DNA from 3 places in the Thalassotalea fusca genome. Region 3 is predicted to be linked to each of the others. Evidence: predicted binding sites of a transcription regulator. Region 3 holds the regulator's gene; each other region holds the start of a gene.
The links. Region 3 encodes sigma-54, which starts transcription at its own class of promoters, with help from an activator protein. Its sites were predicted from a motif close to GTTGGCACGNNNNTNGNNT; they were not measured.

Region 1 (11,203 bases), on a different contig from region 3:
GCCGTTCAAAATTAAAGGTGTGAACTACTCGATCAGTTCAGCATGTGCGACAAGTGCGCATTGTATTGGTCATGCGGCTGAGCTAATTCAACTTGGCAAGCAAGATATTGTGTTTGCGGGTGGTGGTGAAGAAGTCGATTGGTCATTAGCTATGATGTTTGATGCAATGGGCGCGCTTTCTAGCAAATATAATGACTCACCTGAAACTGCATCTCGTACATATGATGCAGAGCGTGACGGTTTTGTTATCTCTGGTGGCGGCGGTATGGTCGTAGTTGAAGAACTAGAACACGCCTTAGCTCGCGGTGCGCATATTTATGCTGAAATTGTTGGTTACGGTGCAACATCTGATGGTTTTGACATGGTAGCGCCAAGTGGCGAAGGTGCGGTTCGTTGTATGCAGCAAGCGATGCATGGCGTAGAAGGTAAAGTTGATTACTTAAATACGCATGGTACTTCAACGCCAGTAGGTGACGTTAAAGAGCTTGGTGCTATTCAAGAAGTATTTGGTAGCGATTCTCCTGCTATCAGTGCAACTAAAGCGATGACTGGTCATGCATTAGGCGCTGCTGGTGTACATGAAGCGATATACTCTTTGCTTATGATGGAAAACAACTTCATTGCGCCATCTATCAACATCAGCACTTTAGATAGTGAAGCTGATGGGCTTGATATTGTAACCGAAACACGTGAAGCAAACTTGGACTTAGTGATGTCTAACAGCTTCGGGTTTGGTGGCACCAATGCAACCTTATTAATGAAGAAATACAAATAGACTCAACGGTCTATAGTAAAGCCGTTGACGATAAGTTAACGGCTTTTTTTTTACCTCAAATTTAACAACCTTTGTACCTACAAGTAAGTAAAGGTTATTGATGGAAATGAGATGAATATTTTTTACGATGAAAACATGCCGCTCGCCCGAGAATTTTTTGGTGATTTAGGCACGTTAACGGCATTTTCTGGCCGAGACATCACTGCTGAACAATTAACTGACGCAGATGTGTTGCTTGTTCGCTCGATTACACAAGTAAATCAGGCACTGTTAGAAAATAATCATCAAATAAAATTCGTTGGTACCGCAACCATTGGCACAGACCATATCGATAAAGGTTATTTGCACTCAAGAAATATTGCTTTTAGTTCGGCTCCAGGCTGCAATGCTGTATCAGTCGCAGAATATGTGATTAGCGCATTAGTCAATCTATCGGAAAAATACCTTTTTGACATTAAAGATAAAAGTGTCGGAATAATAGGTGCGGGTAACACTGGAAGTAGATTGAGTGAAAAGCTCACCGCATTGGGCGTTAAGCACTATTTGTGTGATCCTATACTTGCGGCCAATAGTGAAGATAATCGAGAATTTGTCTCCTTAGAGCAAGCGTTGACTTGTGATGTTATTTCGCTTCATGTGCCGAAAACACTAAGTGGTGTCCACAAGACGTTGCACTTATTGAATGCGCAGCGTTTGTCTTGTTTACGAGATGATCAAATATTGATAAACGCCTGCAGAGGGGAAGTTATTGATAATAATGCATTGCTTGACCTAAAACAGAACGGCCACGGATTGACGCTGGTTTTAGATGTTTGGGAAGGTGAACCTGATATTTTGATGCCATTATTGGCATATGTTGATATCGCCACGGCACACATTGCTGGTTATAGCTTAGAAGGAAAATCTCGTGGTACTGAAATGCTATATCAGGCATTATGTCAAAAACTGGCAATAGTCCCGAACAAGTCACTTAGTGCATGTCTACCAGAGCCTGCTATCACTTCGGTAACGACGAATGCTGATTTTGATCAGAATTTGTTAATCCAGATGGTAAAAATGGTATACGATGTAAAGCGAGATGATGGCATTTTTCGCCAATTGGTGGCAGAGCAGGGGTTTGATTACATACGCAAGCATTACCCCGTTCGACGTGAGTTTTCATCAATCGCAGTTAATAACCCTAATTTATGTGAAATTGAGCCATTGAACGGGCTTGGTTTCAATGTTTTACCACAATAGAAATGAGAAAAGAGAAGAGAGAGGAGCATGACACAGAAATTTGACGTTTGCGTTTTGGGTGCAACAGGTTTAGTCGGTAAAACGATTATGGAAATTCTTGAGCAACGAGACTTTCCTATCAATAAACTTTATCCGTTAGCTAGCGCACGTTCTGCGGGTGAAGTGATTGAATTTAATGGTGAAAGCATTGAAGTTATTGATGCAGATACCTTTGATTTTAGTCAAGCTCAAATTGGCTTTTTCTCAGCTGGTGGTAGTATTTCAGCGAAGTTTGCGCCAATAGCGGCAGATGCTGGATGTATTGTTATTGATAATACCTCAGAGTTTCGTTACGAAGCAGACGTTCCGCTTGTTGTACCAGAGGTAAATCCACATACATTGGCGGAGTATCGCAACCGCAATATTATTGCTAACCCTAATTGTTCAACCATTCAAATGATGGTGGCACTAAAGCCAATTCATGATGCTGTTGGCATCGACCGAATCAATGTTTGTACTTATCAGTCAGTGTCTGGTGCTGGTAAAGAGGCAATGGATGAGCTCGCAAAACAATGTGCAGACTTATTAAGTGGGAAACCTGTCGAGTCGAAAGCATTTTCTCGTCAAATTGCCTTCAATGTGATCCCGCAAATTGATAGTTTTCAGGACAATGGCTATACACGCGAAGAAATGAAAATGGTATGGGAAACCCAGAAGATCCTTGGTGATGATAGCATTCGCGTTAACCCTACAGCGGTGAGAGTTCCTGTATTTTTCGGTCATGGTGAAGCTATACATATAGAAACACGCGCGCCGATTTCTGCCGAAGAAGTAACAGAACTACTTAAAAATTCGCCTGGCCTTGAAGTGCGCGAAAAAGCGGAAGATTTTCCTACACAAATCGGCAATGCTAGTGGTGTAGACGCCACTTTTGTAGGTCGTATCCGTGAAGATATCAGTTGCAATAATGGTATTAACATGTGGGTAGTGGCAGACAACGTGCGTAAAGGTGCGGCAACTAACAGTATTCAAATTGCTGAGCTATTGATTAAAGAATATCTTTCGTAAAAATAACTTTTCAACAGAAACTTAAAGAAAATCAGAAACTCGCCGTTAAATTGGTGGGTTTCTGATTTTTTTGTTTAAGCCATGCTATTAATTCAGTATTGATCATTTGAGCGAGCTATGATGTGATCAAATATTATAGTTGGAATGAAATTTGCCTTGAAATTTAATATATATTGCAATGTCAATTATTTGACCATTAGAAAAATAACTAGGAAATATTGATGCAACGATTGTTACGCCTGTGTTTTTGGCAGGTATTGTTCGCCAGTTGTCTAACTGTTCCTGTCGCCAGTGTCATGGCAGAGGAGTCGGGTATACGAATTCGTGGACCTAAAAGTACTGATGTATTTCCTTATGACAAATATGGTCCAATATCGTCTCGCGACACATTGTGGAATATCGCTTTGCGTGTACGCCCAGATAATTCTGTGTCTATTTATCAGGTAATGCAGGCATTATACGAAAAAAACCCTCAAGCCTTCTCAGATAATAATCTGAACCATTTAATTGATGGCACTTATCTTTCATTACCCAGTCTTGAAGAAATTCGTCAAATCAACCCACAATCAGCGAAACAAAAGTCTGATGAAGATGATATGCAGTGGGAGAAGAAAGTTGCGGTAGCTGCACCAGAAAAGGTGAAGCAAGTTGTCGCTAACGCTGTGAAAAAAGAAGATTTGGAAGACGTAAAAACACACATCAACGATCAGCTACAATCTATTGATAATACACAGCAACAGCGTTTCGATACTATCCAACGTGATGTACTCGATTCCATTGACGGTTTACAAGCAATATTAAGTGAAAACGAAGCGTTGAGAAATCGTCTAAATGACTTCAACGATAAACTAAGTCAAATGCAAACGGAAGTTGCCAAAGAAAAAGAATTAGAAACACAGTTAAATCAACAAAATGAAATTCTTAAAGCCTTACTAGCCAAAGCAGAAGCTGAAGCGCTTGAGCGCGAAATTCGAAAACAACAAGAAGCATTGGCAGCGGATGATTTTACTTCGAGCATGTGGTTTACCGGCTTGATGATGACTATACCAGCCGCTTTAGTTCTTGGATTTGTGGCATTTTTCATGAGTCGTCGTAAAGAGCCAGCTGCGGTAAGTGAGAAAAAGGCTGACAAAAAAGTTGTTGAAGAGCCCGCCGAAATACCTGAACCTGCACCAGAAGCAACGTTAGATAGTGAACTATCGTTAGATGACGAACTATCATTGGATGATGAGCTTACGATTGATGAAGATTTGTCTCTAGACGATGAACTTTCTATCGATTTAGCAGAAGAAGATTCTGCAGATGGTTTGTTTAGCGATGATTTAGAGTCATTAAATGACGAATTGTTAGATGATGATGTTATTCATTTGGATGACTCACTCGATGATTCATTAGATGATCTGGACGATTTGGATGATCTTGAAGAAATCACGCTTGATGATAATACAGAAATTTTAGAGGGTGGAGAGCTTGACCAAGGAGATCTTGATTCATTGTTATCGGGCTTAGACGAGGGAGACGTTGTAGAAGAGTCGCTTGATAGTGAACCGGGTGAACCTTTGGAAGGTGGAGAACTGGATCAAGGCTCACTTGATGATTTATTAAAAGAAGCAGTAGCTGAAGCGGAGGCAGAGTCACCTGATGGAGATGGTGACCTAGATATAGATAATATCATTGAGGCTGCTGACGAGCTTGAACAAGGCGCGGACGTAACGGACCTTGACGATATAGATGCATTAATGAATTCAGTGGCAAGTGAACCTGATGCTGCCGCTGATGTTACAGATCCTGACGATATTGACGCATTAATGGATGCAGTAGCAACTGAACCAGCAGCTGAAGAACCTGCCGCTGGCGCAGACGTAACAGATCCTGACGATATTGACGCATTAATGGATGCTGTGGCAACTGAACAAGCTGAAGAACCTGCCGCTGGCGCTGATGTAACCGATCCTGACGATATTGACGCATTAATGGACGCTGTGGCAAGTGAACCAGCTGAAGAACCTGCCGCTGGCGCTGATGTAACCGATCCTGACGATATTGACGCATTAATGGATGCTGTTGCAAGTGAACCAGCTGAAGAACCTGCTGCAGGCGCAGATGTAACCGATCCTGACGATATTGACGCATTAATGGATGCTGTGGCAAGTGAACCAGCTGAAGAACCTGCCGCTGGCGCTGATGTAGACGATATTGACGCATTAATGGACGCTGTAGCAAGCGAGCCAGCTACAGAAGAACCAGCTGCAGGCGCCGATGTAACCGATCCTGACGATATTGACGCATTAATGGACGCGGTAGCAAGCGAGCCAGCTAAAGAAGAACCTGCCGCTGGCGCTGATGTAACAGATCCTGACGATATTGACGCATTAATGGATGCGGTAGCGGGTGAATCGTCAGCTCAAGAAGCTGACGCTAATATTGAGATAACCGATCCTGATGATATTGATGCCTTAATGGCGAGTATGGCCGAGCCACAACCTGATAGTAGTGACAATTCACCGGCTGATTCGAGCGAAGAGTACGAAATATCTGACCCTGATGACATTGATGACATTGATGACATTGATGCATTGCTTGGCGAGCATGGTGACACAGATACTGTCCAATTAAGTGAGTCGAACAATAGCGAGAATGTGCAAACTCGTGAAGAAGCTGTAGAGGAATCGTCAGAGTCTCCTAATAAAGATTTAATTGAAGGACTCACTGAAGATTATGTAGCGCCATTTTTGGCGGCCGATTTTAGTGACATCATGTCTGCTAGAGAGGACTTAGCAGAACAGAGCGCAGATATTGATGAAGAATTAGAGGTCACTTTTGATGAACCAGATTTGGTTGCTGATGATGCTGAATTAATTCAAGAAGACGAAGAACTATTAACTGAAACTCAAGAAGAAAAAAGCGTTGCAGAGGAAGCACCTGCTATAGAAGAATCCATTGTCATTGACGAACTAGACGACGATTTTGATATTGACGCACTTATTGAAGAAACAAGTGGCAGCGTTGAACCTGAGAGTGAACCGCAAGTTGAGAAGTCTGAAAACGATGAAAGTGAATCAAATATAATTGATGAGAACGAAATTCTTGAAGGGCTAGATACTGAATTTGATGAATCAACTTTATCTGCAATGCTAAGTGACGAGCAAGACGCGCAGGTAGAGTTATCGCCAGACTTTACCGACAGCAATGTGCTGGCTGATTTATTAGCTGATGAGAATGAAGATAAAGCCAGTGATGATGTGGTAGAAGAAGCGTCAGAGCTGAATGATATTCAAGAGCTTGATAATTTAGACTTTGACGAATTGCTAGCGAATATCGAGGAAGAAGCACCAAAAGCTGATGACGAGACATTAGAATTTGGTGAGGAATTAGATATTGGTGATGATATTTTAGATATTTCTGATTCCACAGACGTTGATGCCTCTGAGCCACCAACAGAGGCAGATGAAGATGATTTTATATCGGTTGATTCTTTGCTCTCTGAAAGTTTGGATGCTGATACTATCGAGCCATACGATAAATCTAAGATTGATGTTGGGTTAGATGAATTTCCTGAATTTGCTGGTGAAGGTGAGGATATTGATGACCTTGATGAAAATGGTATGGCTGCTAAGTTGGATTTGGCAAAAGTATACATTGAAATTGGTGATGCTGAGAATGCTGAGATCATTCTAATGGATGTTGTAGAGCATGGTGATGCACAGCAGCAATTTGAAGCCCAGCAGCTCTTGGATAATTTGAAGTAGCATTTTCAAGATAAATTCTTGACGATAGAAAAGCGCTTATTGAATAAGCGCTTTTTTTGTTCGCAAAAAGGGGCGAAATAATGGATAATGCGCCTCCGAAATTATTGGGAGGTTTTAATGCGTTACGCCCTAGGTGTTGAATATGACGGCAGCCATTATTATGGCTGGCAAAGTCAAAAAAATGTAGTAAGTGTTCAGCAAACTTTAGAGCAAGCGTTGTCAAAAGTTGCTGACGAACCAGTTGAGGTTGTATGTGCAGGTCGCACGGATACAGGAGTCAGTGCGACTAACCAAGTAGTCCACTTCGATACGGAAAAAGTGCGAAAAGACGTTGCATGGACACTCGGCGTTAATACCAATTTACCAAAAGATATTGCTGTAAAATGGGTTAAGCAAGTTGATGATGAGTTTCATGCTCGATTTAGTGCAACTGCGAGGCGTTACCGTTATATCATCTTTAATAACCCCCTTCGTCCGGCAATTCTCAATCATGGCATTACATTTTCACATAATCCATTAGATGCGGCACTAATGCATCAGGCTGCACAATACTTAGTGGGTAGACACGATTTTACGTCATTTCGTACGGTCCACTGTCAAAGTCATTCACCTAACAGAACGCTTTACCATTGTAACGTGACTCGGCAAGGCAACTATATCGTCATAGATGTCAAAGGAAATGCATTTCTGCACCATATGGTGAGAAATATTTCAGGGAGTTTGATGAAAGTCGGAACTGGGCAGCAACCTGTGTCTTGGATTAAGGAAGTCTTAGAAGCTAAAAATAGATGTTTAGCTGGGATTACAGCCCCGTCTAATGGACTATATTTTGTTGATGTAGATTACCCCGAAGAGTTTGCTCTCCCAAAAACGGCACTTGGACCATTATTTCTGCCTGACTAACAAAAGTCAGTTGAAAATGGTATTTTGTAACAAAACCGACCAGTTTTTTATATAAAATACCTGCTAAAGTATGGTCTAATCGGCAGTTAAATTTTAGAATAGTTATATTAAGCATTTGATGGCTAAATTATAATCAGTCATCAGATCCATTTTAGCGATAGGCAATCAATAAATTATGAGCTGGATAGAGAAAATACTCCCTAAAGCAAAAACCACACAACGCAAAAATATACCTGAAGGTGTATGGAGCAAATGTACAGAATGTAATGCGGTTTTGTATAAAGAAGAGTTAGATCGACAGTTATCGGTATGTCCAAAGTGTGATCACCATATGCGCATAACTGCACGCAAACGTATTGAATCATTTCTTGATCAGGGCGAGCGTGTAGAACTTGGTGAAGAATTTGAACCGCAGGATTTACTGAAGTTTAAGGATTCTAAACGTTATAAAGACAGAATTGCCGCTGCGCAAAAAGCAACGGGTGAAAAAGATGCACTTGTTGTAATGCGTGGTGAACTTAAAGGCATGCCAATTGTGGCAGCAGCATTTGAGTTTTCATTTTTAGGTGGTTCAATGGCTTCTGTTGTAGGCGCGCGTTTTGTTAAAGGTGTTGAGTACTGCTTAGAGCATAATCTTCCTTTTGTTTGTTTTTCAGCAAGTGGTGGTGCGCGTATGCAAGAAGCATTAATGTCACTGATGCAAATGGCTAAAACAAGCGCTGCACTTGCCAAAATGCAAGAAAATGGTTTGCCGTATATTTCGGTGTTAACAGATCCAACAATGGGCGGTGTTTCTGCAAGTTTAGCTATGCTAGGCGATATCAATGTTGCAGAGCCTAAGGCGCTAATTGGTTTTGCTGGTCCGCGTGTTATTGAGCAAACAGTACGTGAAAAGCTACCAGAAGGTTTTCAACGTAGTGAATTCTTATTAGAGAAGGGCGCAATAGACATGATTGTTGATCGCAGAGATATGCGTGATACATTGGCACGTGTTGTGGCTAAATTTACTGGTCAGGTTAGTCCGGTAAACTGATTATTCGCACACTAGCCAATAGTTAACTACTGCTTACATTAAACGTAGTATATATATGACACATGAAATTCAAAGCCACTCACAAGATAAAAGTCTTGATGAGTGGCTTTCTTATTTAGAGTCAATTCACGCTGTAGAAATTGACTTAGGTTTGGCAAGGATTAGCCAGGTTGCTGAGCGTTTGGCAATTGATCTATCTTTTAGCAAAGTGATCACTGTTGCGGGCACTAATGGCAAAGGCACAACGTGTGCATTTCTCGAAAATGTTTTGCTATCAATGCAACACAGTGTAGCTGTTTACTCATCCCCTCACATTGAGCGATTCAATGAAAGATTAAGACTAAACAAAGCTAATGTTGAGGATATGCCATTAGTCAGTGCATTCGAACAAATCGAGCAGGCACGTGGTGACATATCATTAACCTATTATGAATATACTACTTTGGCCGCGATGTTAGTGATGATGGCGCAACAACCTGAGTACATCATCCTCGAGGTTGGATTGGGCGGTCGCTTAGATGCCACAAATTTAATTGATGCTAATATTGCCGTAATTACAACGGTTGATCTTGACCATCAAGCGTTCCTTGGTACTGACCGAGAATCCATCGGATTTGAAAAAGCCGGCATTTTCCGTGCTAAAGGCATAGCCGTTATTGGAGATTTATCCCCTCCAAACAGTGTCATATCGCATGGTGAACAGTTGCAGGCAACTATGTTGGTCAGACAACGTGATTTTGATGTCGCTATCGACGAGAATCTTGCTGTTTGGCAATGGCATGGTGGGGATATTGTTTTTGATGAGCTGCCAATGCCACATATCCCTCTCGACAATGTGGCTACTGCTATTCAAGTACTAAGATCGCTAAAACTTCCTATCAATAAAGAGATTCTAGCGTCGAGCATTGCCTCAACAAGCGTTGACGGCCGCACAGAATTGTTCACGACTTCAACATGTGATGTCATGCTTGATGTTGGTCATAACCCGCTAGCTGCAAGGTATTTAGCAAATGTTATTGCTAATGCGCCTTATGACAAAGTACATGCGGTTTTTTCGTTATTAGCTGATAAAGATTTACCAAATACTATTGAGCCGCTATTACCATATATTGCATCGTGGAATGTTGCTAAACTAGATTGCCCACGTACGCGTACGGCCGAAGAAATGTTAAGTGTTATGAATCCTTTAGGCGCGAATGTTAATTGCTTTGACAATATAGAAGATGCCTATAGAATGACAGTTAATCAGGCTGGTACTAGAGATTTAGTGTTAGTTTTCGGATCATTTTTTACAGTATCTGCAATAAGAAAATTGTTGGTTTAGGAGTTATTTTGTCTACGCCTTTTCAGAATAGATTGGTTGGTACGGTTATTGTTGCGGCATTAGCGATTATTTTTCTGCCTGATATTTTAGATGGCGATAAGCAATCGTATCAGGAAGAATTTGCGAGTATCCCACAGGCACCTTCTGTTGATATAAAAACCGAGAAAAAAAGCTTTCCTACGGATAAATTGGCACAAATCCCTCAAGATGAGCTGTCAGACGAAACTGCGTTGGATGATAACGAAGACATTGCTCAACTCGATTCGTCAGTCGTTGATAAAGGTGGTAGTGATACCGTTAAAGTAGCAACGCTTGAAAAAGAAACTAATTTCTCATCAGCAAATGCAGCAACGGCTGAACAGACCATTGAAAATAATTCACGCAAGCTGCCTGAAAAGTCAGCGCCTCGTGAAGCTTGGGAAATCCAGCTTGGCAGCTTCCGCCATAAGAAAAATGTTGATGAGCTCGTAACCAAGTTAAGAAATAATGGCTATACCGTATTTACTAAGCCCATTAACACTAAGAGTGGTCAGCTAACGAAAGTCATTGTTGGCCCTGAATTTTCTAAAGTAACGCTAGAAAAACAACTGCCTGAATTAAAGAAGTTAACGGGCGTGCAAGGAAAAATTTCCAAGTTTACACCAACAAAATAACAAAAATTAATGGTTAAATAGGTATGCATTCTGTTAGAATGCGCGCCTCTAATCAATGAGAAAGCTCTGTTTATGGTTTGGATAGATTATGCCATTATAACTGTTATTGGCATATCAACACTTATTAGCTTAGTACGAGGTTTTGTAAAAGAAGCCGTGTCCTTGGTTATATGGGTGACCGCGTTTTTTGTCGCTAGTTCTTTTTATCCCAACCTGTCTACTCTACTTACGAACATCTCTGACCCACTACTGCGTAATGCCGCATCTGTTGCTATATTATTTATTACCACGCTGATACTAGGCGCCATGGTAAATTATGTCATCGCTCAGCTTGTTTCTAAAACAGGCCTGTCAGGCACAGATCGCGTACTTGGTATCGTGTTTGGTGCACTGCGTGGTGTACTCATAGCCAGTGCCGTCCTATTCTTTATGGATGCATTTACGCCTGCGTCATCGAGTTCATGGTGGAGTGAGTCTCAA
Region 2 (11,203 bases), on a different contig from region 3:
AAACGTAGGCGACGACCTCGCTGAAGGCAAGCCAACATTACCATTGATTTACGCAATGAAACAAGGCAATGAGCGTCAAGCGCAATTGATTAGAGATGCTATTGAGCACTGCAATGGTATGGACAATTTGACCGAAATTATAGCGGCAATGGATGAAACGGGCTCATTGGCATACACACAAGAAATTGCAGAGCAAGAGGCTAATAAAGCAATAGCTGCGCTTTCTATATTACCTGAATCACCGTATAAAAATGCACTGGTTTCTCTGGCGCACATCGCGGCCAATCGCACTAATTAGGTTGTATCATATTTACAACTTCACAACGCGTTAATGCTTTAGCGCGTTGTTTGAGGCAAATAACGACGCCAAACTTGCTCAAGCTTCCCCTGTTTTTGCAGCCTGTTTATGGTAGCTTCAACCAATGAGATCACACACTCTGGCGTATTTAAGTGAAATACATAATTCGTGTAGGAACTATCGTTTAATACTTGTAAAGTTCGCGTCGCGCCACCAGTTATCGCAAGCTTTTGGTATTGAAAGCTAGCAACATCTTCTGCATAGGCAATAGCATCCACTCGCCCATGCACCAACATCCTCAACATGCTAAAGGCTGACGTTGTTTCAACCTGTTTTGCACGGATACCATTTTCATCCAGCATATGCTGACCAATATCATCACGCACCACCGCAATATGAAGCTGATCTATTGGCTGTGAAGCCAAATAATCATAACGCTCATCAAGCACAATTATCGACACCTTAGTAATGACAGGTAAAGGCACTAACTTGAATTTATGCAAGCGTTCGGGCGTATTTACCATGGAAAATGCGGCATAGCTATCATCTAATTCCAGCGTTCGATACAGCCTTGCCCAAGGTACGACCGCGATATCACGTAGTTTAAATGGTATCGCGAGTTCCTGATATATCATCGCCAAGGTATCAGTGAATATTCCGGTTATATTCCCTTCGTGATCAACATAATTGTATGGTGGGTAATCTTCCGCGAGCCATTGATAATGCTTCAGATGATCTTTTGCTTCGCTGATAGAGCAATCATTCGCAATGTGCGTATTGGCAATGGCATTTCCCATAGCCAAGCAAAATAAGCCAATAAAACCAATTAGTCGCATGAAGCCCTCTAGAGTTATCTTTTCATATTAAGTGTAACCTAGACTCTGTAACTAGGTAAGCTTTTGGTTCTGTTATTTTGCCAAGTTGCGAACTAGTATGCTAGACATAAAAAAACCGCTCAATGAGCGGTTTTTATTAGCTATGCCATAAATTAGCCGTTAATAAAATCAACACCTTCTTGGATGTCTTTTTTCAACGTCTCTAACATGTCATTTTTAGCTTTTTCTTCGAATGCGCTTAATTCGCCGTATGACAAGATTTCTTCAACACCGTTTGTACCTAAGCGTACTGGGTGTGCGAAGTAGTCTGCATCACCGTTTTCAACGGCCACGTAAGCGTAATCAACAACGCTTTCACCTTGCAGGCCTTTAACCAAAGACATACAGAAACGTGCTGCTGCAGCGCCCATAGATAATGTTGCTGAACCACCACCTGCTTTAGCGTTAACTACTTCTGTACCAGCATTTTGGATACGAGTTGTTAATGCTGCAACTTCTTCATCAGAGAAGTTTGCGCCTTCAACTTGAGAAAGTAATGGTAAAATAGTAGTACCTGAGTGACCACCAATTACAGGAACCTTAACGTCAGCAACGTTGAAGCCTTGGTTTTCAGCAACAAAAGTTTCAGCACGAATAACGTCAAGCGTTGTTACACCGAATACACGATTTGCTTCATAAGTACCTGCTTTTTTGAATACTTCAGCAACAATTGGCACAGTACCGTTTACTGGGTTAGTAATTACACCAACAAGCGCTTTAGGACAATTTGCAACGATACCTTCGGCTAATGTTTTAATAATGCCAGCATTTACGTTAAATAGATCAGCACGATCCATGCCTGGCTTGCGCGGCATACCTGCTGGAATAATAACGATATCAGCACCAGACAAAGCTGACGCTAAATCATCAGCACCAAAGCCTTCTACTTTAACCGCTGTAGGGATATGTGATAAATCTACTGCAACACCTGGAACAACTGGTGCAACGTCATACAACGCTAGTTCTGAACCAGCTGGAAGGTTATTTTTTAATAGTAAAGATAACGCTTGACCGATACCACCAGCAGCGCCTAAAACAGCAACTTTCATTGGATGTCTCCGAAATTTGAGTAATTACTTGAATTGTGGGTTGCCAAAAGATATAGCATCAGCAACCAAAAAACAATGGTTATTCTATATCTCATGACATACAGAATAGCGTAAAATTTGTTTTGTGGAATAATAGTTAGGTATGATAGTACGAAATACCTCAATGGCACCTACAACAAAGCGGTAGAAAATGACTGGACAACAAAAACAAGAAGCGTTGATTCAAGCGTTTAAAGACTTATTAAAACAAGAGCAATTTGGTTCGCAAGGTGAAATCGTTGACGCTTTAAAAGCGCAGGGATTTGACAATATTAGTCAATCAAAAGTATCTCGCATGCTCAGTAAATTCGGTGCAGTGCGTACCCGAAATGCGCGACAGGAAATGGTTTATTGTTTACCGGCAGAGCTTGGTGTGCCAACAGCCAAAAGCCCGCTAAAACAGCTCGTATTAGATATCGAGCATAACGAAGTGATGATCATCATTCGTACCAGCCCTGGGGCAGCACAACTCATCGCGCGTTTACTCGATAGTTTAAGTAAGAGTGACGGTGTTTTAGGTACCATTGCAGGGGACGATACTATCTTCATTGCACCGACAAATGTAAACGAAATTAAACAAACGATTGGAAAGCTCGAAGAACTTTTTTCTAAGAATCTCGCGTAAATTGCAAATTTAAAGGTCGACGTTGTATTTACTTACAACGTCGCTCATTTAAGCCAGCTCAACTATTCTGCTAATCGGTTCAAAAAATTAAGGCTTGGCGCAAAAAACGATGCGCCCGTTTCTGCTTGCGTGTACTTTAATAAATGATCAAAGTTACCTTCATCGTCTGAATTGATCATGCTTTTTAGCATCAATTTAAATGGTTCAGGTGAATGACAGTAAGACACAAAAAACAACCCTTGCATCTTCATATCACCGTAAGGCATGCTTTGACGCAATATTTCAATGCTATTGCCTTGCTCATCTTTTAAATTAACTCGCTTAATATGAGAAGTCGCTGGTTTGTTTTCGCTAGTATATTCTTCATTGTCAATTTTGGTGCGCGCGATAACGTCTTCTTGCTCTTTGATTTCTAAGGTATTCCAAAGGTTGAGATTATGGCGATAGCGTTGAATATGTAGATAACTCCCCCCCGCAAAATCAGCATCTTCTTCTTCAGCGACTAAAGCAACTTCGCGTCTATGCCGACCTCTAGGGTTTTCAGTGCCATCAACGAACCCAGTTAGATCACGACCATCTAAGTACCTAAACCCTCTCACCTGTTCAGCTAATTCTACGCTGTCATCAAGTAATGCGGTGACTTTGCCTGCCACAATGTGATTAACGTCAGCCCTGTCACTTCGAATTTCAATATACAAGTCATAGTTCACCGACGGTGCAACACGATCATCACACTCAATTTCTGTAAACGGTTCTAAAGAGTTGGGTCTGGCGTGAGGGTACAATTCATCCCAATAGTTTGCGCCAATCGCAATTACACCAGTCAAATTGCTTTCCGAAAATCTGTCAGCATATTTGTCAAATAACGCGGGTAAACGCGAAAGTGCCTTCTTAACATGGGCGTTCTTGTCGTCCATTACATTAAAAAGTAAATAATACCCATGTAAACTCGGCTCTGCGCAAATACCAAATTGTTCGCGTGCCATTTATTCCCCACATTATTGCTCTTGTAATAACCTAATTTTACACAATTTTCTGCTATTAGCAGCAGTTGATGACATAAAAATGAAAAAAGCTCATCTTAATGAAAAGATGAGCTTTGAAAAATAGTTAGACTAAAGGCTATTTAGCCACGCGTAAACTCAGGGTACGCTTCTAAACCACAGTCAGCTTTATCAACACCTTCGTATTCTTCTTCGTCACTTACACGAATACCCATGGTGATTTTTAACACGTACCAAACAGCAAGGCTTGTAATAAATACCCATGCAAAGATAGTAGCCGCACCAATCAATTGTCCGCTAAAAGATGCCGCGTCATTTGTTACTGGCACCAACAATAAGCCAAATAACCCTACAACACCATGCACCGAAATTGCCCCTACAGGGTCGTCAATTTTGATTTTATCCAGTCCGACAATCGAGACAACCACAATTAAACCTGCAATTGCACCAAATAATGTTGCTTGCAAGGCCGTTGGTGTTGACGGCTCCGCTGTTATGGCAACCAAACCGGCTAATGCACCATTTAACGCCATTGTTAAGTCGGCTTTTTTAAACAGTAGCTTCGCTAACGCTAGCGCAGCAACAGCACCGCCAGCGGCAGCGGCATTAGTATTAAGAAACACCATTGCAACGGAATGTGAATTGCCAATATCACCAAGCTTTAACACTGAGCCACCATTGAACCCAAACCAGCCCATCCACAAAATAAATGTGCCCAGTGTTGCCAATGGCAAATTAGCTCCAGGAATGGCGTTTACTCGACCGTCTGCACCGTACTTGCCTTTACGTGCGCCAAGTAATAATACCCCTGCTAAAGCTGCGGCAGCGCCCGCCATATGCACTATTCCCGATCCAGCAAAGTCTGAAAATCCTAAATCGCCCAATGTGAACAAACCAAATACCGCGTTGCCGCCCCACGTCCAGCTCCCTTCCATAGGATAGATGAATGCTGTCAGCACTACGGTGAAAGCTAAGAAGGCCCACAACTTCATGCGCTCCGCAACGGCACCAGACACAATAGACATTGCTGTAGCAACAAATACTACCTGGAAGAAAAAATCAGACGCTTTTGAATAGATTGCGCCTCCCGTAAAACCATCTTCACGCTCGTTAAACTCTTTGAGTACTGCCTCAGCATCTACTGCTTCAATGCCCGACAAGAAAAAGCCACCACCGTACATAATTTCATAACCACAGGCTAAATACATGATGCAGGAAATTGAATAAAGCGCGACATTCTTAGTTAATATTTCGGTGGTATTTTTTGCGCGAACCAAACCAGCTTCAAGCATTGAAAAGCCAGCAGCCATCCACATAACTAAAGCACCACACACTAAGAAATAAAAAGTATCTAGCGCATACTGCAAGTGAAAAATTTGTTGTTCCATAAGTGCCTCCTAGATAGCTTCTGCGTCGTTTTCACCCGTACGAATACGTACGGCATGTTCAAGGTTGTATACGAATATTTTCCCGTCACCTATTTTTCCGGTGTAAGCAGACTGAGTGATCGTTTCAACCAAGCGTTCAACCACATCGTCATTTACGGCAATTTCTAATTTTACCTTTGGTAAAAAATCCACTTGATACTCGGCACCACGATATAACTCGGTATGCCCCTTCTGACGCCCAAACCCCTTAACTTCACTGACCGTTAACCCTTCGATGCCAATTTCTGAAATTGCTTCTCTAACATCATCAAGCTTAAACGGTTTAATAATTGCGCTGATTAGTTTCATTATTTACCCCTATTATCGTTTTCTATGACTATTCAAGGCGCATGCCAAACAAAAATCACTCCATTAAACAATTAGTTAAATAAAACCAAGTTAAGAGTTGCAATCGAATTGCACAAGCTTGGTGCATCAATAACGAGCAATGTATTGATGTAGTGCAAGTAGTCTAAATTTAAATTTCGGTAGGATTTTTCGGAGGTATTGGCTAAATTAGGTTTATTAAGAACAAGTTAGAATTGGCAGACAAATGACGACCAAAGACAACTTCATCTATTTAACGATTGCTTTGTCCACATTGTTATTGGGAATGGCACTCGCTCAGCAATTTTTTGCACCGTCAGCACAGCGACTAATGCAATCAGCGACAGTAGTAACCTTACTTGCCGTTGTTTGGGGGGCACAGGAAGAAAATTTCGTATTGCGTAAGGCGTTAGTTTTCCCTCTCGCTATTATTGTTAGTGCCTTAGGTGGCTATTGGCTAGACAATGCCAACCTTGAATATGCACACTTAGTCTTGATGCTCATCTTTTTTATCCTTACGGGATATCAGACAGCCAAACAAGTTCTGTTCACAGGACGAATTACCCACAATAAAATTTTAGGGGCAATTTGCCTATACATGCTTCTCGGTTTGATTTGGGCACTATGTTATACATTGCTAGAGCTTTCACTACCTAACGCGTTTCGTGGATTATCAGCTAACCCTGCTTGGTATGAACTCTTGCCAACATTCGTGTACTTTTCTTTTGTAACGCTAACCACCTTGGGCTTTGGCGATATCACACCTAATATACCGCTTGGCCAGTTTTTAGTTTATATGCAAGCAGTCGTTGGTCAATTATATTTGGCGATTTTGGTAGCAAGCTTGGTGGGTTCGAGGCTATCCGCGATGCAGGAATCTAAAAGCCATTCCGCTGAACAAAAAGACGAGTAACGCGATTACCTCAACGCTTGAGACAATCGCGAACTCGTTATTCTAGTTTAATATATGACAACCGCGCTGGGCTTGAGTACGGCGAGAATACCTAGTCGCTCCATATCGCAAAACTCACCCGCAGCCTTTAAAATCTGCTTATCAACATTCAGTGCCGTCATCGCCTCTTGGGCAATCAACTCACTATGCTGCAAATGTTTATGTGAATGGTCCAACATCATGGCGCGCTTTGCAACGTACAACAATTGTGTTTCAACTGTGGCATGCTCGAAATCTTCTTCATTTTGAAAACGAATAGGTTCTACCAAGCTATAAGGCAATTGCCATAGCTTTAACAGTTCTCCGGTACAATCAGCATAAGTAAAATCCAATAGCTGTTTTTGACGCTGCCAGGGCATTTGCTTATCTGACATTTCGTTAAGTTTATTAAACTCTTCTGGCGAAAATTGCTGAATAACAAGCTCACCAATATTATGAAGCAAACCAAGAATAAATAAGCGCTCAGCATTAGGAATACGTAGTTTGGTACCTAAGAATTTGATAATTAATGCACAATCTACACTTTGCTCCCAAAACTCTTCCAAGTAAGCCGGATCAGCATCAAGCGATTTAAATGCCTGCGTTGTAAAGTATGCAATAACCAGATTGTAAACTTCGGTTATTCCCAGTACTAATACCGCCTTAGAAATCGTATCAATTTTTCCGGGATAATTAAAAAACGAACTGTTTGCTAATTTAAGTATGGTCGCAGATAGCGCGGGATCGAGTAAGATCACGTCTGCAATATCATCAATTGTCGATGCTTCATCATCAATCAGTTCCTTGATTCGGATAAAAGAATCTGACAGAACAAATATCTCACTCGCTTTTTCAGCGTAATCTAGAGCATCCATAGTTATTTCCGAATTAAAACACTATTAAGTTAAGTATAAGATTTACTTAGATATAACGATAAATTCACACAATTGCAAATCCGATACAGGTACTTTCTTAATTATAGCGACTATTTTGAATACCCTTTGAATAATTTAAACTTCAAAGGGTAAGTGCTAGTGCAAAATTATTGTTGGTCAGATTATTATTCAGCTTCGTAGGAAGCACTAATTTGATATGAAGTGAACTTTCGCATGTTAATGACACCCGTATCAAACATAAGATATTGCCCTTTAATCCCTAGTAGCGTACCCGATACTTGTGGTGTTTTGTCGAAATTGAACGAGCTAATCTTTTCAGGAAAATTTAATACCGGATAGCGAATATTGACAATATCACCATCGAGCTGCTCGATATCATTAGCAGGGTTTGTCGAAATTACCTGACTTAGCGCTTCTTTTATTTGTGGAATAAGCTCGGCTGCGTAGGTTTTCAAATCGACATCGTCATTATTTCCTTTTAGCATCGCACGCCAATTAGTTTTGTCTGCAATGTGTGACGCAAGCGCAACTTCTATCAAGCCAGATTGTAATCTCGTATTTACTTTGAAAATGGGGAGTGCCTGTGTTGCGCCCTGATCAATCCAACGAGTTGGCACTTGTGTATGACGCGTTATACCGACTTTTATGCCAGAAGTATTTGATAGGTAAACAAAGTGTGGGATCATGCAGTTCTGTTCACCCCACTCGGGTTCTCGACAAGTGCCCTTAGCATAATGGCAAGTTTCTGGCTTCATAATGCACATGTCACACTGTGCCAATTTTTGCATACAAGGATAACAATACCCTTGTGAATAACTCTTTTTGGTTTTTCGCTGACAATGTAAACAGTTAATTTCACCATGAAAATCTAGCGTTAATGATTTGCCTATCAGTGGATTAAGCTCAATCCGCTGCTCTCCGATTGGTAGTGAATACTGCACTTGGTTTTGATCGTCTAGCGTACCGATCATTTTTTTCAACGCACCTATTTCGGTGGTAACTATAGCCATGGACTTTCTCTTTTTTCGTTATGCTGAATATGTATCTTTTTATTAGATTTATGTCTGATACGAATTGCTCAGTCATAATTTACCAGAATTTATGTATTAAGTTCATTATACTGTGGGCGTTTCATTGAAGAGGTTATCCCAAATATGTCGTCAAACTGGTTTGTTTACATGCTGCGCTGTTCAGATAATAGCCTCTATACGGGGGTGACAACAAATATCGACCGTAGAGTGACAGAACATAATGAATGTAACAAACGCGGGGCAAAATATACACGTGTGCGCCGACCAGTTAAATTGGCCTATAGCTTAGCATGCACCTCTCGCTCTGAAGCAAGTCAACAAGAATACCAACTCAAGCAACTTACTAAACAACAAAAGGAAAAATTAGTAAGTGATTACTTTTCGTGACGACTATAAAAATAAACACAAGCGTTAGCTGAATTGTCGACAAAGACTGGTCTGCTGAGTCAAAAAACAAACACTTTATGTATGATTTATTACAATACTCCTGATAAAATGCCGCGATTTTATTTAGCACATGCGTAGTACGATTCATGTTTTTAGAAAGTTTTTGCCAGCAAGCAAATGGCACAATCAGTTTTACCCGAGAGCAAGCAAGTAAATTTGCAAAAGAAGTCGCTGACGACTTTAACCCATTGCACGATATAGATGCCAAACGATTTTGTGTGCCTGGTGACCTATTATTTTCTCTTGTATTAGAGAAATCTGGCCTATCTCAAGATATGTCATTTACCTTTTCTGGCATGGTGACCGATGGTATAGAACTTACGTTTCCAAGTGAAATAAACGATTCAGCGGTTGTAGCTGATGAAAAAGGCAAAGAATATGTACGCGTAGCGGCTTCTGGTGCGTTATCACGCGATGCAGCTACGATTGAAGCGCTAACTAAAGCGTATGTTTCATTTTCTGGCCACACTTTCCCTCATATTCTTGTGAAGTTAATGGCCGACAATAATGTCATGATAAACCCAGCGCGCCCAATGATCATGTATGAAAGCATGTCAATTCATCTGGAAGACGTAGCGTTTAATGAAGTTGCTCTTTCTTTGGCTGAATCTAAGTTGGTTATTGACGGCAAACGCGGTACAGCAGATCTTATTTTCGACCTTATCTCCAATGGTAAGAAAATCGGTTCAGGTAAAAAGCATATGCTATTAAGTGGCCTACGCCCATACGATCAAGCAGTAATTGACGAGATTGTTGAAGGCTACTCTAAGACCAAAGCTGATTACATTGCAGCTTTGAGCTAAAGCGGAATTGTTTATCATAGAAATGGCGTCTTTAGACGCCATTTTTGTGTCTGATTCAATATTACTAGCGATGTTTTCTCTTTAGCAACCAGCGGTCTAACTTTCGCGCGCTACGACTCATCATACGCTGGCTACTTCTTAACCAAGCTTTCGCTCTAGGATCATCTATGCTCAAAATAGCCAATCCCAGTGGTAAAAATAGAAAGGCAGGGCCTGGGAGCAAAATAAAAATCGCACCAACAACAACTAAGAACCAACCGAGTGAAAATCGAACAAACTTGGGTAACTTATGCATTAATGGCCTCTTCGTAAGTTTTGTATATTAAGCTTTTGATCTAATAAGCAACATGTACGCCAAACAACCAATCTTTAAATTTCAACACCTTACAAACACAACTCAACTTTTAGTGTTTTCAACAATGGTTATTTTGGCCAATTATTACGTAAAATCACGATAGCATAATCAGTTTGATTGATTGATGGATTGATGAGTATCTCAAGTAGTTCAGTGTTTACTTTTTAATTTTGCATGCTCAAGAATTGCTGCTGTGATTGGCGTTCATGTTCAATACAAAAAGCGAATACTTGGGTACTCTTAGGCCTTATGCACTTTTTTGGGCGTTGATAAAAATCTAACCAAGCTTGTTGGAGCCTCATAGGGATTGCACTCGATACCGAAACTGTTTTGGCCAGTATTAACTGGTTATCAGATAAGCCATTGTTTACTTTCTGTTGCCACGCCTGCGCCGTCTGTTTCAATTTACTTGCCCGCGGTTTAGATTGTTTATTACGTAATTGGTTTTGCTTTTTGCGCTTCTTTTTCGTTTGGGGCTTGTATTTGCCTTGCTCACATCGCTGCCATGACTTAAAAAGAGTAAGTTCATTGGCTAGCTTGCGATTGCGCGATTCGCCGCGGCCTTGGTGTTTCAGCGCTTTCTGTTGATTTTGATACTGACGTTTTAAAGACTCACATGCTTTTTTGCCCGCTAGCGCCTGTGTACTGACTAATAATCCAAGTAGGAATGCAATGATTGCGATAGCAATTTTCCGTTTAGTTAAATTCATGATGACATCCTGTCAAATTCGCTAAAGTATGTTTTCGTACCAATTCATACGAAATTTTGAGTCTAGTGTATGTCAGTGGGATCTCAATCATTCTGTTAATCTATTTCGTCATAAGTAATTCATTTTCAATCCTTCGACAACTGAACAGGCGACTATACTTCGTAACTTAATGCGTTTTACAGCAATGGTGGATAAGGATTATCCGCTGTATCAACGATTTGATTTATAACTGCAATCATCGCCTATGCGACCGTTTAAGAATGCAAGGATGCAAAAATGACATTGAATATCATGCTACTGTTGCTGCTACTTGGCCAAAAGCCGATCAGCAGCCAACCGAACTCATTATCAACTCCACCACCAATCCAGCTCGCCACCACGCCACG
Region 3 (11,203 bases):
TTACCGTTTATCAAAATGGACGCAAGGGCAGTGCTTCAACCGCTGATTTGTCAGATGCCGCTATCAAACAGACAGTAACCGCTGCGGTAAATATTGCTAAATATACGTCTGAAGATAAATTTTCCGGCTTGGCTGATAAATCGTTATTAGCGATGGCACCACAAGACTTAGATCTGCATCACCCAAAAGCGATTGATACTGATAAAGCAATTGCGCTTGCGATTGAGTGTGAGCAAGTTGCTCGTGGTTACGACAAACGCATTACCAATTCTGATGGCGCATCACTGGCGTGTTTTGAAGGGTTTAAAGTATATGGTAATAGCAATGGTCAACTGGTCGGTTACCCAAGCTCGCGTCATAGCTTAAGTTGTGTTGTGATTGCGAATGAAAATGACGATATGCAACGAGATTATGCTTATACCGTCAATAGAGACTTTGACTTAATGATGTCGCCAGAACAGGTTGGCGAAAAGGCAGCAAAAGAAACGCTCGCCAGGTTGCACGCAAGAAAAATTGCGACTGCTAAGGTACCTGTAATGTTTCGTGCTGATATCGCAAATACGTTCTGGGGACATTTCATTGCCGCTATCAGTGGTGGCAATTTATATCGCAAGTCATCGTTCTTGTTGGATAGCCTAGGTAAGGAAATTTTTCCTGAATTTTTGCAAATTAATGAACGCCCACATATTAAGAAAGCGTTGGCTAGTAGTGCTTTTGACAGTGAAGGCGTTGCAACGCATGATCGTGAAATCATCAAAGCGGGTAATCTGGAAACTTATCTTTTAACAAGTTATTCGGCACGTAAACTTGGCATGCAAACGACTGGCCATGCAGGTGGCATCCATAATTGGCTGGTTGAGCCAACAGGTGGCGACTTTGACGCAATGTTAAAAACCCTTGGTACAGGCTTACTAGTGACGGAACTGATGGGACAGGGCGTTAATGTCGTGAATGGAGACTATTCACGTGGCGCTGCTGGTTTCTGGGTTGAAAACGGAGAAATCGCTTACCCAGTATCTGAAATTACCATTGCGGGCCGATTGCAGGACATGTTCAAAGGCATAATAGCTGTGGGTAACGACATTGATATGCATGGCAGTATTCGCACTGGGTCTATTATTGTAGACGAAATGCAAGTGGCAGGTAATTAAGCAATAACTTGCAGATTAATTGGTAGTATATCGGAAAAAGCGATGAACATTTTTAATGTTCATCGCTTTTTTAATGGGCTAAACAGCCCTTAATTGGACAATAACAGCGTTGCCGTACCCAAAAAGGCAAAAATACCTACCACATCAGTTACTGTTGTAAGAATTACGCTTCCGGCAAGTGCTGGATCAATTTTCATACGCTTAAGTATTAATGGAATAGAAACCCCGGCAATACCAGCTGCGGTTAAGTTCATTAACATCGCAAATGCGATAATGCCACCGAGTAACAAATCTTGCTGCCAAATTGCGACAACGGTTGCGATCAGAAACGCCCAAATTAAGCCGTTGAGGAAACCGACCGCTAGTTCTTTTATGAGCAATGCTCTCGAGTTACTGTCGCCAACATGGCCCAACGCCATACCACGAATAACCAGTGTCAACGTTTGGTTACCTGCAACCCCGCCCATGCTTGGCACAAGCGAATTTAAAATAGCCAATATGGCTAATTGGCTAAGAATGCCTTCAAACATACTCGATACTGCAACGGCCATTAGGGCGGTTATCAAGTTGACGCCTAACCAGATTGAGCGTTGTTGAGTACTTTTTACAACGGGGGCAAAGGTATCCGCTTCGTCATCTAGACCCGCCATACTCATCATCGAGTGTTCTGCTTCTTCACGAATGATATCGATGACGTCATCAATAGTGATACGGCCTAGTAATCGACCGTCGTTGTCAATAACGGGAGCAGAAAACCAATCGTAGCGTTCAAATAGTTGTGCTACATCATTTTCAGGCATATCGACTGGCACCGCTTCAATTTCTGAATCAATTAGCGTAGAAATTATAACATCGGGTTTGGCAGTAACGATGGTAGATAAACTTACAGAACCAATGAAATGATCTTTTCTGTCGACAACATAAAATGAGTCAGTAGACTCTGGCAATTCACCTTTTAATCGTAAGTAACGTAAAACCACATCAACGCTCACGTCAGGACGCAACGTGATGGTATCGGTATTCATGATACCGCCAGCGGTATCTTCTTCGTAAGATAAGGCTTGCTCTACGCGTCCACGGTCTTGAGAGTCCATAGACAGCAGTACTTCTTGATAAACCGTATCAGGAAGTGTTCTAAGTACTTCGGCTACGTCATCAACATCCATGCCTTCGGCAACCGCGGCCAATTTTTCTGGACGCATGTTTTTGAGGATTCCCTTACGGACTTCCTCGTTGAGCTCTTCTAGAACTTCACCGTGATGATCGGGATCGATAAGCTGCCACAGTATGGTACGACTTTTGGTTGGTGACGATTCAAGTAATAGAGCAAGGTCGTAGGCTGGCATGTTTTGCAATAGTTTTCGAACGTAAACGAACATACCACTGCCGAGGGCTTGGTTTACCTCGAGTAGCTTTTGTTGACCAAAATCTTGTTCAGAAATCTCCGGCATAATACTTTCCTGTGCCGTTATATTAATTGGAATTAATTATTCGAAAAACTATGCACCATAACAAATGCACTGCCACTTAGGCTCAGTGTTATTAGTGTCTACTTATTAAGCGCAACTGTGGTTTTTGGCGCTTGCTTGAATGTAAGTGTATCTTAAGTCGGAAGTTTTAGCAGCTTTTTTATTGCTGTGAAATACTTTACAAGAGGGATAAATGAAGGGGAAGAATTGAATTATGGGGTTTAATCGTCTTCATCAAATTTATCAGAAAACAATTGGCATACTTCGGTAAGAGCCTGTTCAGCGTCCTTACCATCTGTTTCAATCAAAACTTCTTTGCCTTGACCTCCCGCAAGCAACATTAAACCAATAATACTGCTGGCGTCAGCTTCCTTGTTGCCAAGCTTTACTGTGACCTTGGCATCAAATGCCTGACATACTTGCGCTAATTTGGTTGCCGCGCGAGCATGTAATCCTAGCTTATTGGTTATCGTAATCTGTCGCTGAAAGTTTGGCATGGTGTTTCCTAAATTACAGCTCAATATCTCTATGTCTTGATTGAACGTCTGAACGTTCTTTCTTAAGATTCTTCGCTAGCAATTCTGCAATGTATACGGAACGATGCTTTCCACCTGTGCAGCCTATTGCAATCGTGATATAGCTACGGTTGTTGCGTTCAAGGTGTGGTAGCCATGTCATCATAAAGCTATTAATTTGCCAAATAAACTTTGTCACGATAGGTTGGCTTGCAAGAAAATCTTGCACGGGCTGATCTAATCCTGTGTAGGGTTTTAGTTCTTTTTCCCAGAAAGGGTTTGGAAGAAATCGGGCATCAAATACGTAGTCTGCATCTTTTGGGATTCCGTGTTTAAAACCGAAGGATTCAAATACGACAATCATAGTGCCAGTTTTCTTACCTAATATGCGTTCACGGATCATGTCTGCCAGCTGGTGTGGTGATAACTGGCTGGTGTTAAAATATAAATTAGCGCGACTGGCAATAGGTTCCAGTAGCTTTTTTTCCAAAGAAATAGCCTGATCTAATGCAATGTTTTTGCGGATCAATGGGTGTAATCGTCTTGTTTCGCTAAACCTACGAATAAGGTCTACATCTTCTGCGTCCAAATAAAGAATACTCAACTCAACATTATTGGGTAAGTAATCAAGGATTTCTGCGACATCGGAAGGTTCGTCAGGCAAGTTACGTACATCGATACTTACTGCAACAGTTTCATAGTCGTTAATTACTGTATGCGTTAAGGCTGGTAACAAATTAACGGGGATGTTATCAACGCAGTAATAGCCTAAATCTTCCAGAACTCTTAAGGCAACACTCTTGCCCGATCCAGAACGGCCACTAACAATAATTAACTTCATTTAAGGGGTTCCTTGGTAGGTTTGTTATACCTTAACAGAAATGTATGCACGCTACATCTATCAATGGTTGGTTTGCTGTACGAGCGAATACAGTTCATGACTGGTTTCACATTTTCTCGCTTGTTTGCAAATTCGTTTGTCGCTAAACACCTGGGCAATACTTTGCAAAGTACAAAGGTGCTGCTGGCATTGTTCTTCAGGAACAAACAAAGCGATAAAAATATCAACCGGGCGATTATCGATAGAGTCAAAGGAGACAGGTTCAGATGTTGTCACTAATACCGCAATGACTTTCTCCGTATTGGGCAAGCGTCCGTGAGGTATAGCAATGCCATTACCTATGCCGGTAGAACCCATCTTCTCACGCGTAATTAAACTATCGAGTAACTCAAAAGTTGTAGAGCCACTGATGTGTTCAGCGGCTTTCTCACTGATGGTTTCAAGTATTTTTTTCTTGCTAGTCGCTGGGACTGCACATAACGTGCAGTCCTCGGTTAATATTTCATGTAACTTCATAAGGCGTGTGAAGGATTATTACTTCTTTAGTATTGGTTTAATTTGCCTTTGTACTTAAGTACTTGGCGATCAAGTTTATCGATAAGAGAATCAATTGATGCATACATATCGCCATTTTCGGCTTTACCGTGAATTTCAGTACCATTCAAATGTAAAGTTGCTTCGGCGATTTGACTTAATTTTTCAACTGTTAATACGACATACACGTTATTGATATGCTCAAAATGTCGTTCTAGCTTGGCAAATTTCTCATTAACGCATTGGCGAAGTGAATCGGTGATTTCAACATGATGACCTGAAAGATTAATCTGCATATGCGTATTCCTTATCGTTGGGTGAGTTAAAGTAAACTTTTTCGTTGGTTTGAAGGTGGAATAGACAAGGACTCGCGGTACTTAGCTATCGTTCTTCTCGCAACATTTATTCCTTGTTCAGCGAGTAGCTCTGCCATTTTGCTGTCGCTTAGTGGCTTAGCGGGTAGTTCGGCTGCAACAAGTTTTTTGATTAATGCGCGGATAGCTGTCGATGAACATTCACCGCCATTTTCCGTGCTTACATGACTCGAGAAGAAAAACTTCAACTCAAATATGCCTCTCGGAGTATGCATGTATTTTTGTGTGGTAACACGAGATATTGTTGATTCGTGCATATCTACAGCTTCAGCAATATCATTTAAAACCATCGGACGCATCGCTTCAGGGCCATGTTCAAAAAAGCCTTGTTGGCGTTGCACGATACAATTAGACACTTTTAATAAGGTTTCGTTTCGGCTTTCTAAACTTTTAATGAACCATTTAGCTTCTTGGAGATTAGAGCGAATGAATTGGCTGTCCGTGGTCGATTTCATTGAACGAGCCATAGAAGCATACTGTTGGTTAACTGTTAATCGAGGCGCAGTATCAGGGTTTAATTCTACGACCCAGCGACCATTCTTTTTCTCAACAGATACATCCGGTACGATGTATTGATCGTCACCTTTAATTACGCTATCACCAGGGCGAGGATCCAAAGACTGGATTAATCGAATAACTTCACGTAGTTGGTCTTCTTTTAAGCGTGTTTTACGCATTAATTGACGATAGTCACGATTACCCAGTAAGTCGATGTGCTCAGACAATACCACTTTACTTTCTTTTAACCATGGCGTGGCAGGGTCGAATTGATTAAGTTGAATTAATAAACACTCAGAGATAGAGCGAGCGCCAACGCCAACGGGGTCAAACATGTTTATACGCTTGATTACTGCTTCTACTTCATCAACTTCTACGTCTTCGACACCTAAGCTCTCTAGAATATCTTCGGCGGTAACGGTTAAATAACCAGCGTCGTCGATTGCATCGATAATCGCTGTGGCGATTGCGCGATCTGTTTCAGTAAATGGCGTTAAATCCATTTGCCAACGTAAGTGATCTTGAATAGATTCTGTGGTCTCACCTTGATAAGTGTAATCATCTGAAGGGCCAACGCCGCCACTCGATACACCTGCGCTAAAGCTTTCATCCCACGTCGTATCAATATTCAACTCTTCAGGGATATCATTTTTATCCATTGCTTCGGTCGTGGTGATTTCATCAGCCGAAGGCATGGCGTCTTCAGAACCATCGGAACTAGCATTATCGGATGAGTCATTTGATTGTGCTGAAAACGCTTCTTCGAGGTTGTCAGGTTTATCTTCTTGGTTAGTTGGAGCTGATTCATCTACTTCCAGCAATGGATTGCTTTCTAGCGCTTCTTGGATTTCTTGTTGTAAATCCAATGTCGACAATTGCAACAGTTTGATTGCCTGTTGCAATTGTGGGGTCATGGTGAGTTGTTGACCTATTCGAAGTTGCAGAGTAGGGCGCATCTAAAAACTTACTTTCCTGTTATTGTTATTAAACATAATTAGCTGGATTACCTTAACTATAACGTGAATTGTTCACCGAGGTACACATCTCTTACGTGTTGATTCGCAAGAATTTGATCTGCGTCACCCTCAGCAATTAACTCACCATGACTCACAATGTAAGCACGTTCACATACATCGAGCGTCTCTCTTACATTGTGGTCCGTAATGAGAATACCTATACCGCGCATTTTTAAGTGTAGAATAATTTTCTTTATATCTCCTACGGAAATAGGGTCTACACCAGCAAATGGTTCATCTAATAGAATAAATTTAGGATCAGCGGCAAGTGCGCGTGCAATTTCAACACGACGCCTTTCACCACCAGAAAGGCTCATCCCAAGATTATCCTTTATGTGTGAAATATGAAACTCTTCAAGCAGTTGCTCAAGCTTTTCTTCACGTTCTACTTCTGTGAGCGATTTACGTGTTTGCAATATCGACATAATATTGTCGTATACACTCAGCTTTCTGAATATCGACGCTTCTTGAGGCAAATAGCCAATGCCTTGTCGCGCTCTTTCATGCATTGGAAGCAGTGTAATGTCTTCATTATTTAGCGTAATACTTCCGCTATCATTTGGTACCAGACCTACAATCATATAAAACGATGTAGTTTTACCTGCACCATTAGGGCCTAGTAGACCAACAATTTCACCTGCGTTAACAGACAATGAAACATTTTTTACTACACGTCGCCCTTTGTACGCTTTTGCGAGTGCATTCGCAACTAGTACTGATTCACTCATCTATTTTTTCTTCTTTTCTAGATGCTGCGGCTGTAAAACAGTCTCAACCTGTGCATCATCGTCACTCGATGCGTTGACCTGTTCAGTTCTGAAATTGTAGGTGATGGTATCACCCGTCATTTGTGTACCGTCTTGCTCAAGGTACGCATCGCCAGAAATGATGATTAGGCTATTAGCCGGATCATATTTGATTTCATTTGCTTGTAAATTGATGGGGGTTCCATCGGCAAGTGTTCGGCTAAATTTTGCAGGACTACCTTTAGCAATATAAATTTTTTCCTTAGCGTCAGTCGAGGTAATAACCTGTACCAAATCGGCATTGATCACAAGAGAGCCTTGTGTAATAACCACGTTTTCTATGTAGCTAAATATTTTCTTCTTTAAATCACCGTCTTGGCTTTCAGATTTTATGATAACTTCTTGATCAAAGTCACTTACTTCAGCAGATATTGCGGTAGGTGAAGTCGCGACGGTAAGGCTAAGCGCCAAACTAAGAGTTAGATTTCTTGTAAATCGTTTGTACATGTTCATTCAATGTCATTTGTGTAGTGTTTAAGTCAACAACGAGTCCTGAGCCGTATATGGTAAATCCGTTGCCGATAATCATAATTGCTTGTTCTGAACTTAGTACATTCGTACGTAAATTCAGCTCCAAGTAGCTACCGTGAATTTCTCGCACCAAACTACTGGCGTCAGTAGACATAAGTGTTACGCGGTTCTCAAGTTTCACGAGGTTATTACTATAAAGGGTGCCATCAATGGCACTGACTTTCCAAGGTGCTTCGCCACCTTTTGGATATAGCGTGTATTTGGGCTGATCAAAGTGGGTAACTTCGTAATCTGCAAAATGCTCCATACGTTTGGCGTCAATATTGTACGCAAGTTTACCTTCTTTGTTATATATATCGCTGCTCAGCGTTTCCGCGATAAAATCAGGTGCGATATCATTGTCTAGATCGGTCAATGTTGGTTGTTTAGATTGATGCCATTCAACAACGGCATATATCAATATGGCAAACACAAAGAAAGAGAATGCTGCGCCATAGAGTCGATTCATATACTTGCACCCTTTGCATGCGCAAGTGTTCCTTGAGCCAGCATCATTAAATCACAAACTTCTCTTACTGCACCAAAGCCACCGCGAATAGTTGTTGTATAGTCGGCCATCGCTTTAATAGTCGGGTGGGCATCATTAACCGCGATGCTTAAGCCAACAAAGTTCATACATTCAAAATCTGGCATGTCATCGCCTATGTAGGCGACTTGTTCTGGGGAAATGTTTAGCGATTGAATCAGTTCGACTAAGCAAGGCAATTTGTCTTCTTTGCCTTGAATAATATGCTTAACATTCAGAGCTGACATACGTGTTTGCACGATATTCGATTGTCGTCCAGTGATAACTGCAACATCAACGCCACTGGCACCAAGTGCTTTAACGCCAAATCCATCTTTGGTGTGGAATGCCTTCAGCTCTTCGCCATCATTTCCCAAATAAATACGGCCATCAGAGAATACGCCGTCGATATCACAAACAAACAATTTTATAGCTTTTGCTTTTTCGATGAATTGGTCGGCGACTGCACCGTAAAGTGTTTGCATCACAGCACCCCTGCACTAAGTAAATCATGCATGTTCATAGCACCAATGGGATGATTGGCATCATCGACAATAATAAGACCATTGATCTTTTTGTCTTCCATCACTTTAAGTGCTTGGGCTGCGAGCATTTCTGCTTTGGCAACAGTTGGTTGGCGAGTCATAACAGATGCAATCTCATCTTTATGTATATCTATTCTTTCATCAAGAATACGCCTTAAATCGCCGTCCGTAAACAGGCCAATAAGTTTTTGATTATCGTCGACTACTGCTGTCATCCCCAAACCTTTAAGTGACATTTCTACCAATGCGTCTTTTATGAGTACATTCTTGGTCACAATGGGTAAACGTTCTCCAACATGCATAATGTCGGCAAGTCTAAGCAAAAGGCGTTTTCCTAAGCTACCACCAGGGTGTGAAAGAGCAAAGTCTTCAGCGGTAAAATCGCGCGCGTTGAGTAAAGCGACTGCCATGGCATCACCCATAACTAAGGTAGCCGTCGTACTAGATGTTGGTGCGAGACCCAAAGGACAAGCTTCTTGGGAAACACCGACATTGACATGTACGTCAGAAAGTTTGGCCAACGTTGACTTATTATTGCCAGTAAGCGCAATTAGCTTTGCTCCGATGCGTTTTATCACCGGCATAATCTGTACAACTTCACCGGTTTCACCAGAATTGGATATCGCTAACACGACATCATCACTGGTGATCATACCTAAGTCACCGTGACTCGCTTCACCGGGATGAACGAAGAATGATGGTGTGCCAGTACTGGCGAGAGTCGCTGCTATTTTTCCACCAATATGTCCAGATTTCCCCATGCCAATAACGATGACTCGCCCAGAGCAACTAAACATTAATTCGCAGGCATAGTTGAAATCATCATCAATAAAGGTACGCAAGTCTGCAACAGCTTGTTGTTCAATATCGATAACTTTAAGGCCTTGGGAGATAAAATCTTTCATGAACGATTAACCTTTTAGCTGGCTGAATAACAGCAGTTGATAGGCAATAAATACCATTACTAATATGCCGCCTTTTAGGCGCGTAATACGGAAGTTTCCTGACTTACGACTAAAGCAAGCTAGGAATAGTAAAAAGGTGACGCCGAGCATATACGGTGCGTCTCGCAAAGCGGCGTTGCTGTCAATATTACCTGGCGCAATAATGCCGGGTAATGAAAGTACCGCCAAAATATTAAAGATATTGGAACCAATGATATTGCCAAGTGCGAGATCGTCTTCTTTTTTGATGATACTCATAATACTGGCAGCCAACTCAGGTAAGCTGGTGCCTATGGCAATAACTGTCAGACCTATTACTAGATCACTAATGCCAAATGCCCGCGCAATAAATACGGATGAATCAACTAAGTAAGTGGCGCTCAATGGCAGTAAAACCATTCCCGTTGCCAACCAAAAGAGTGACCAGCCAGTGCTAACGGCCTCAGGAACCTCTTGCTCTGCTTCGATAATCATCGCATCGTCTAAAGCATGGTTTTTTGCCCCATTTAATGTAATCAACAATAAGGTTGCTATGTAAGTAAAAAAACCAATCATTAGTATCCAACCTTCAGTATGGCTGAAGTATTGGTCAAAAAGCATCCAGTAGGCTAATCCTGTGATTCCTAATACTAAGGGTAACTCGCGTTTTACCGTGGCAGATGATACAAGCAAAGGTTGAAAGAGCGCAGTAATACCAAGTACGAGTGCAATATTAGTAATATTGGAACCTATGGCGTTACCAACAGCGGTGTCGACATTACCTTGAAAGGAAGCTGTCGCTGCAATCATCATTTCTGGCGCAGAAGACCCCATGGCAACAATAGTTAAACCAATGATCATGGGGGAAATACCGAAATTTCTCGCAATAGAAGAGGCACCGAAAACGAACTTGTCGGCACTCCAAACAAGTGTCACCAAGGAAATAAGTAAAATTAAAATCTGTACAAGCATCAAAAACTCCCAATTGAACCGCGAATTGTCGCTGGTTGTGACATAAAAAAAAAGAGTTATTCGTGTTTGTTATGAAAAAAACATGAATAATGCAGGTTTCTATTAGTTTTTCGCCATTATTTTTGGATAAAAGCGCATTAACTTGTACTGACTCCTTGTAAATCGACAACCCTAGCCATATTTAATTCACTCTACTTTGTCTGAAAATTAGCTTAGTTGTGGCGTAATGCCTTATAAATAATCGAGGCGAGGAGCTAATCTTTCAAGGGGGGCTTACACTTTCTTACGCATTGATACGTTTTCTTACTAATTTTCTAACAATTTATTCGGTATTTTCTAATGAAGAATTTGCGTGGCTAAGGTAGAATTCCGCCTTTAATGCATAAAGTTAACATGACGCTTGATGAAGGATCTATGTCGGATACAATAGTCGATATTCAAAACATGACGTTTAAACGCGAAGAACGCGTTATATACGACAATATCAGCCTAACCATTCCGAAAGGCAAGGTTACTGCCATCA

Region 1: a site for sigma-54 is predicted at 3,200-3,218, ahead of ACSLUK_RS07655 (FimV/HubP family polar landmark protein). Genes of this name have one in related genera too.
Region 2: a site for sigma-54 is predicted at 5,657-5,675, ahead of glnK (P-II family nitrogen regulator). Genes of this name have one in related genera too.

Annotation. Positions count from the first base shown of each region.
Region 1 is NZ_JBQRUN010000004.1:343,420-354,622, reverse strand. Features, by position in the region: gene fabB (beta-ketoacyl-ACP synthase I) at 1-775, shown strand, start outside; gene ACSLUK_RS07665 (4-phosphoerythronate dehydrogenase) at 887-2,014, shown strand; gene ACSLUK_RS07660 (aspartate-semialdehyde dehydrogenase) at 2,042-3,061, shown strand; gene ACSLUK_RS07655 (FimV/HubP family polar landmark protein) at 3,283-6,810, shown strand; gene truA (tRNA pseudouridine(38-40) synthase TruA) at 6,928-7,713, shown strand; gene accD (acetyl-CoA carboxylase, carboxyltransferase subunit beta) at 7,889-8,746, shown strand; gene folC (bifunctional tetrahydrofolate synthase/dihydrofolate synthase) at 8,802-10,070, shown strand; gene ACSLUK_RS07635 (SPOR domain-containing protein) at 10,079-10,723, shown strand; gene ACSLUK_RS07630 (CvpA family protein) at 10,796-11,203, shown strand, end outside.
Region 2 is NZ_JBQRUN010000009.1:8,608-19,810, forward strand. Features, by position in the region: gene ispB (octaprenyl diphosphate synthase) at 1-298, shown strand, start outside; gene ACSLUK_RS12400 (substrate-binding periplasmic protein) at 337-1,134, opposite strand; gene mdh (malate dehydrogenase) at 1,287-2,222, opposite strand; gene argR (transcriptional regulator ArgR) at 2,413-2,886, shown strand; gene ACSLUK_RS12415 (Dyp-type peroxidase) at 2,949-3,872, opposite strand; gene amtB (ammonium transporter AmtB) at 4,013-5,278, opposite strand; gene glnK (P-II family nitrogen regulator) at 5,288-5,626, opposite strand; gene ACSLUK_RS12430 (potassium channel family protein) at 5,871-6,557, shown strand; gene ACSLUK_RS12435 (HDOD domain-containing protein) at 6,605-7,450, opposite strand; gene ACSLUK_RS12440 (DUF2797 domain-containing protein) at 7,636-8,481, opposite strand; gene ACSLUK_RS12445 (GIY-YIG nuclease family protein) at 8,626-8,889, shown strand; gene ACSLUK_RS12450 (DUF3581 family protein) at 9,036-9,752, shown strand; gene ACSLUK_RS12455 (PGPGW domain-containing protein) at 9,817-10,047, opposite strand; gene ACSLUK_RS12460 (hypothetical protein) at 10,272-10,817, opposite strand; gene ACSLUK_RS12465 (DNA ligase) at 11,094-11,203, shown strand, end outside.
Region 3 is NZ_JBQRUN010000016.1:22,808-34,010, reverse strand. Features, by position in the region: gene pmbA (metalloprotease PmbA) at 1-1,151, shown strand, start outside; gene mgtE (magnesium transporter) at 1,241-2,602, opposite strand; gene ACSLUK_RS16235 (HPr family phosphocarrier protein) at 2,842-3,117, opposite strand; gene rapZ (RNase adapter RapZ) at 3,131-3,976, opposite strand; gene ptsN (PTS IIA-like nitrogen regulatory protein PtsN) at 4,037-4,492, opposite strand; gene hpf (ribosome hibernation promoting factor) at 4,519-4,806, opposite strand; gene ACSLUK_RS16215 (RNA polymerase factor sigma-54) at 4,833-6,338, opposite strand; gene lptB (LPS export ABC transporter ATP-binding protein) at 6,395-7,126, opposite strand; gene lptA (lipopolysaccharide transport periplasmic protein LptA) at 7,127-7,615, opposite strand; gene lptC (LPS export ABC transporter periplasmic protein LptC) at 7,617-8,183, opposite strand; gene kdsC (3-deoxy-manno-octulosonate-8-phosphatase KdsC) at 8,180-8,725, opposite strand; gene ACSLUK_RS16190 (KpsF/GutQ family sugar-phosphate isomerase) at 8,725-9,690, opposite strand; gene ACSLUK_RS16185 (calcium/sodium antiporter) at 9,697-10,680, opposite strand; gene mlaF (phospholipid ABC transporter ATP-binding protein MlaF) at 11,095-11,203, shown strand, end outside.